DNA from 2 places in the Blautia sp. DFI.6.71 genome. Region 2 is predicted to be linked to the other one. Evidence: riboswitches for the same ligand, from Rfam matches in the RefSeq annotation. Region 2 holds a riboswitch; the other holds the start of a gene.
The links. A riboswitch is a leader RNA that binds a small molecule or an ion and turns the genes downstream of it on or off. The one in region 2 is predicted to bind thiamine pyrophosphate.

Region 1: it holds a riboswitch for thiamine pyrophosphate, as region 2 does, so the genes downstream of both, thiW (energy coupling factor transporter S component ThiW) here and thiS (sulfur carrier protein ThiS) in region 2, are expected to answer to the same signal.

Annotation. Positions count from the first base shown of each region.
Region 1 is NZ_JAJDMJ010000058.1:15,565-18,990, forward strand. Features, by position in the region: gene LJE12_RS16935 (MATE family efflux transporter) at 1-662, shown strand, start outside; gene thiM (hydroxyethylthiazole kinase) at 721-1,497, opposite strand; gene thiW (energy coupling factor transporter S component ThiW) at 1,427-2,014, opposite strand; TPP riboswitch at 2,129-2,232, opposite strand; gene LJE12_RS16950 (DMT family transporter) at 2,836-3,426, shown strand, end outside.
Region 2 is NZ_JAJDMJ010000003.1:29,020-32,445, forward strand. Features, by position in the region: gene thiH (2-iminoacetate synthase ThiH) at 1-665, opposite strand, end outside; gene LJE12_RS02860 (thiazole synthase) at 932-1,711, opposite strand; gene thiS (sulfur carrier protein ThiS) at 1,763-1,966, opposite strand; TPP riboswitch at 2,220-2,328, opposite strand; gene LJE12_RS02870 (DUF6320 domain-containing protein) at 2,374-3,426, opposite strand, start outside.

The DNA.
Region 1 (3,426 bases), on a different contig from region 2:
AAGCAATTATTTCTCTGGGACTTGCATCCTGCATTAATCAGATTGCCATGGCGATCGTGCAGATTGTATTAAATAATATTCTGCGTTATTATGGAGCAAATTCCGTATATGGAAGTGATATTCCCATTGCCTGTGTAGGTGTTATCTCCAAAGTCAATATGGTGTTTATGGCAATCTGTATTGGTATTTCTCAGGGCAGTCAGCCAATCTGGGGATTTAATTACGGAGCAAAGAAATATGACAGAGTAAGACAGGCATACCGTTATTCTGTAACTGCCTGTACAGTAATTGCAACGATATTTTTTTTCTGTTTCCAGATATTTCCACACCAGATCGTGGGTATCTTCGGAACAGGAAGTGAGCTGTATTTTCAGTTTGCAGAACGCTACTTGAAAATATTTATGTTTATGACTTTTGCAAACGGTATCCAGCCGGTATCTTCCGGTTTCTTTACTTCTATCGGTATGGCGAAGCTGGGTATTGTAATGTCTCTGACACGGCAGGTGATTTTTCTTCTGCCATTGATCATTATCTTCCCGTTGTTTATGGGAATTGATGGAGTGATGTATGCAGGACCGATCGCAGATGCAGCGGCATTTGTGCTGGCAATTGTGTTTGCGAGACGAGAACTGGGAAAGATGCGCAGTGCGGAAATAGCATAAAAAAGTTCCCGCAGATAATATGGAAGAAATTTGTCCATATTGTCTGACGGGAACTTTTTTATAAAAGATTGTAAAACTGATCGAACAGCTCTGTCTGGAAGCTTCCGGGGCCGGAGCTGTTTTTCTCTGCTCTTTCTCCTGCTGTGCCAAATTCTCTGGCTGCTGACAGGGCCGTTGTAAATGGGTCTGTAACTGCCAGATAGGTGGCACAGATCATTCCAAGCATACATCCGGTTCCTGTGATCTGTGACATGGCAGGAGTACCGTTTGTAATAAATTCACACTTACTGGCAGAGACGATCATATCTTCCTTGCCTGTGATAAGAAGTGTGGTATTCCACTGGGAAGCCTTTTCCTGGAACAGTTCTTTCAGATGGGAACGATTGGCATCTGTAAGCACATCCTGTACGCCTGCGTCAATTCCGATTGCATGTGCGGTCTGTCCGGACATGGCAAGAAGTTCAGACATATTTCCTTTTAAGAGTTCAGGCATGTGGATGTTCATAAGCTTCTGCGCAAATTCATAGCGCAGATTGCTGCAGGCGGTTCCTACCAGATCAAGCATAACAGGTATGTGGAGACTGGCAGCGATTTTCAGAGATTCAGGCATGGATTTCATACGCGCATCGGTGATATTTCCAAGATTCAGTGCCAGTGACTGAGCATGGCTGGTGATCTCAGCTACTTCAGCAGGATGTTCTGCCATGATCGGGCGGCCTCCGGCCGCCAGAATAATATTAGCGCAGTCATGAATAGAAATTGGATTAGTGATGCAGTGAATCAGCGGTTGGGCTGCTCTGGTCAGTTGTCTGGGATTTGTCTGATTTACGGTCATATACTTTTGCTCCAAGGCTTTGTTGAAATTTGGCAAGCATTCCTGCGTGACTTAAGGCCTTCAGGAAGAAATAGGCAATGGTGCCGCCCATGCAGGTTGCTGCCAGAAACATTGGTGTATAGAAAAATGCGTTCAGTCCGCTTCTGCCCATAAGAAATGCCATTACAGGATAGGAAACCAGAGAGCCGATGATACCGGTTCCGAAGATTTCACCGATCACTGCGCAGATAATCTTTCCATGAGAAGCGCGGTAGAAAACGCCTGATAAAAATGCGCCGAATACGGCACCTGTCAGTGCAAGTGGCGGGATACCCATAAACATCATTCGGATGATTCCGATGAGAGTGGCACAAAGCAATGAATACCACGGTCCCAGAAGTACGGAACAGACGATGTTTATCAGGTGTGCAGTAGGGCACATACCCTCGATTCTCAAAATAGGTGAGATGACAACGCCGATGGCAACCATCATGGCGAGCATGACCATTCTGAGTGTTTTTGATCTGTCTGTGTTCATAATAATGAACCTCCTTGAAATGAAGATTTGGTCTGCCGAAGCAGACATTATCAGTTGTGCAGGAAGCAGATAAAATCCTGCAAAAAAATCTGCCGGAATAACACACTGGCAGATTTTAATATACAAATACAGTCCCTACGCTGGCATTATCCATATCAGGTGCGGTCGAAGATCAATCTTCCTCTCAGCTTGTCACACAGGCTCCCGTTGTTATTATCCATTATGCAGATTTTCTTTTGTTAGAGCGTATTTGAAAAATGCTTTACGCAAGATGTGCGTTACAATTTTTCAAACACGCTTTAGAGTAACACAAGCTTTTGGAAAAGTCAATGGGATGTAAAAGCAGTGTAAATTTCCTACAGTAAATTTACACTACCTAATATTATTTTTAAGTTGACTTTTTATTTTTTTCAGCATATACTAACAGTAGCTAAGGAATGTGACGAGATTCCATGAAGCGAACTAAAGAAACAAAAGCCCTCAGAGTTGCAGCTCTGAGGGCTTTCTTGCTCGTTACGGTGAGCTGTTCCGTTTGGGCTGTTGCTGTCTAGCGTCTGCCGTCCAGCCATTTGCATATGTAGTAGCTAACTACGCCTGCTAAAACAGAGACAAGAAATGTGACGAGAATTTCTTCCATGAAACTCACCTCCTTTCTGCTGGAGGTTCGACAGCTCTTATAGTATATCATGGTTTAGGACGAATTGAAATAAAAAATCTATTTGTACTAAAACGATTGTCCGTGCTATGATTAACAGGTAGATGACAGACAGCATATGATAAAAAGAAGCTGTCTGCATGGACAGAAAGGCAGGTTAAATCTGATGAAACAGGAAAATTACATAAAGGGTATGATAATGATCATCCTGTCGGCGTTTTTCTTTGCTTGTATGAATGTGAGTGTGCGTCTGGCAGGTGATCTGCCGTCTGTGGAGAAGAGTTTCTTCCGGAATCTGGTGGCGGCGGTGTTTGCAGCGGCGATTCTCTGTAAGAATCGTACAGTGCCGAAGGTGGATAAGAAATACTGGGGACCGCTGATTTTGCGTTGTGTGTGCGGGACACTGGGGATTCTGTGTAACTTTTATGCCATTGATCATCTGTTGGTGGCAGATGCATCGATACTGAATAAGTTGTCTCCGTTTTTTGCGATTATTTTTTCATTCCTTTTGTTAAAGGAAAAGATCAGACCGGTGCAGGCTGCGTGTGTTGCGCTGGCGTTTATAGGATGTTTATTTGTAGTGAAACCGGGATTTCAGAATGCGGCACTTGTTCCGGCACTGATAGGAGTCTGCGGTGGACTGGGGGCAGGAATTGCCTATACGATGGTGCGTGTACTGGGAACTCACGGAGTGAAGGGACCGGTTATCGTGTTTTATTTTTCATTTTTCTCCTGTTTGTCGGTTGTGCCGTGGATG
Region 2 (3,426 bases):
ACCGTTACATAATCAGCTCCGCATTCATGGAGATGTGCATACTCATCTGAATTCATAGGATAAACTTCAAGTCCGATTACTTTGAAATATTTCCGGGCAATCTTACATGCTTCTCCGATATATTTTACATCAGATTTTGCTCTGCTCTCTCCTGTAAGAATCAGGATTTCCTGCAGTCCTGTCTTTGCGATAGCAGCCATTTCCTTATCAATCTCTTCTGCATTCAGCTTTGCTCTGCGGATCTTATTATGGCAGTTAAATCCGCAGTAAATACAGTAATTCTCACAGTAATTTGCAATATAAATAGGGGTAAACATATACACACTGTTCCCAAAATGTTTCCTGGTTTCTTTCTGCGCAGCCTGTGCGATTTCCTCCAGAAGAGGCAATGCAGCCGGAGACAGCAGTGCCTGAAAATCCTCTGGTGTACGGTTATCATGAGCAAGTGCCCTGCGTACATCTGCCTCTGTATATTTATCATAATCGTAAGCATTCATGGCAGAAATAACCTGATCCATCACGTCTGATTCTTCCAGTACTTCCATTCCCGGAAGATATTTCATATGATCGATCCTGTTCTTTTTCATATCTTCCAGAATCACTTCATTGACAATACTTTCGTTGAAGTGTTCACCATGTTCCATATTTTTTTCTGTTGTTTCCATTGATGTTTTCTCCTCTTTATTACCATTTGGCAACTTTCGTTTTCCTATAAATTAATACCTACTCCGCAGTTATAGCAATCCTCTAAAATAATGCATCTTAATCCAGCCCATCAGAGTGTGAAATCCTGCGTCAGATATCTTTGCCGTGCGTCAGCACGCCTGCAGATATCTTCCTTGTCTTTCGCACGCTGCTGAACTGTCTTAAATGCATTATTTACGAGGATTGCTATAATCAAAAATCTCATTTTAGAATGATTTTTTATTTATTACTCATGAAGAAAACCAGTCAGTGGAGAGGATGCGCTTGCACCTTTTTCCAGGGTTCTTCCCAGTCCGGCAAGGTATGCACTTCGTCCTGCTTCAATAGCTTTTTTAAATGCTTCAGCCATTATCTGCACATCACCTGCTGTGGCAATCGCAGTATTTGCCATAACTGCAGATGCCCCCATCTCCATGGCTTCACACGCCTGAGAAGGACGTCCGATTCCTGCATCTACAATGATTGGGAGCTCAATTTCGTCAATCAAAATCTGGATAAATTCCTTAGTGCACAGACCTTTATTAGAGCCGATCGGAGAACCCAGCGGCATGATGCAGGCAGCTCCGGCATTTACCAGATCTCTGGCTGCATTCAGATCCGGGTACATATAAGGCATTACTACAAATCCTTCTTTTGCAAGAATTTCTGTAGCTTTAACAGTTTCATAGTTATCCGGAAGCAGATATTTTGAATCATGGATCACTTCGATCTTTACGAAATCACCGCATCCGATTTCTCTGGAAAGTCTGGCAATACGAACTGCTTCTTCTGCATTTCTGGCACCTGAAGTATTGGGAAGAAGAGTAACATTTTTCGGAATATAGTCCAGAATATTTGCCAGTCCACCTTCATTGGCACGACGCAGAGCCAGAGTGATGATCTGCGCATCTGCCTTTTCAATACATGCTTTCACCAGATCCAGAGAAAATTTTCCGGATCCCAGAATAAAACGGGAAGTAAATTCATGACCTCCCAGAATCAGTTTGTCTTCATTATTTGTACTCATAATTTAAGTCCTTCTTTCGTATATTATAATGTGATATCAGGATATTCCTGTTTATCTTCCACCTCCCATGAAGCTGACTATTTCCAGTATGTCATTTTCATGTAAAACAGTAGTGCTGTACTCGGCTTTTGACAGAATTCTTTCATTTAATTCTACTGCGATCTGGCTGGGCACATAGCTGTTTTCCTCCAGATATTGCCCTATTGTAAGAGTATTCTGCAATTCTTTTGTTTTTCCATTAACAGTAATAAGCATACTTTCTCCTTTCCGGGAAAAGAAGGTCCGGCCTCTACAACATAAAAAAGAGTCCACAAAAGAATACACCCGCGGTGGTGCACCCCTTCATGAACTCTGTTCACTCTCATCTTTCCCCATATTCATCTGTTATAATGTAAATTTCCCTGTAAGCCCCCGGTTTTCTCTCACTTATTACAGATTGATTACCGGACAGCTGAATTTCTTCAAATGCATGAGATAAATAAAAAGGAGATGCCAGTCATCTCCCTTTAAAATCATATCTTATAGGTTCCTACGTTGGCATTATCCAAATCAGGTATATGGGTCGAAGTTGATGACTTCCTCTCAGCCTGCACTCACAAGCTCCCCTTTCTTTACATGGATAAAGTATAATCTTTTATCCCATGTGTGTCAAGACCATATTTCTACATCCTCAGTTTCTTATGAAACTCCCGCATCGTATCCTTCTTGCAGAAGATAAACAGTGCAGCCAATGTCAGAAAACTGATTCCGGCACAGATTACGGAAGGTACGGCAAACTGCACGATTCCAGTCCAAACCAATATCATCGGAATCAGTCCTGCAATTCCGGCCTGTACAAGATAAAACAGATATTCTTCCCTTTCCAGACGGTTTATTTTTGCGATCACAGGAACAGAAAACTGCACTGCCAATATCCCGAAAGGAATCACAAAATCCACAGACCAGCCCTTCCATCCGGTAAACCGGTCCCATAGGATCGCAATTACTGATATGAGCAAAAGCTGCCACATTTCATTCTTCAGAATATTCCTGCGTTTATAATATGCTACCATAACAACCAGCCATGCACAGGCACATCCTGCTCCTGCAAACCAGAACCAGTTCAGTACACCTGCCATCATAAAATTAATCATTCCGCAAATTACCGCAATTGCCAGACACAGGAAGCTGAAAGTCTGAATAACCTTCTGATTTTCTTTTTTCTCAAGCCTGTGCTTTTCTCCATATCCCGGAAATTCATTCTTTAATTCTCTGTGGGAAACATTCTCCTCGCCGAGCATCCGCTGGAAATTCCTCTGGATACTGTCATCCGGTATCTTGGAAGTAAATCCCAGTACCATCTCATCCCCATAAGAACAGGAACACATCTGCAAAGAATTGGTACTTGCAAAAATCCCAAAATGCTGAATATATTCTTTATACTCCTCCGGCAAACGAATAATGCCGATATTAGAATAAACTGCCGTAATGCTCCTGCTTCCCAGATTGGCTCCGATCATCAGAAAATATTTCTTGATCTCCAACGGAACAGCACGTACAAAAGGATTCTTCTCAATGCGCACATATCCGCTCATATGCATGGCAATCTTTTCTTTTACCAGTTCTTCTTCGAACTGTTTCTTCACAGACAAAAGTACATCTTCAAAAGTTGTTTCATCAGAAAATATATATCCCACCTCAATCCATCCAAAGAAATTTGTCATAGACTGAGACGG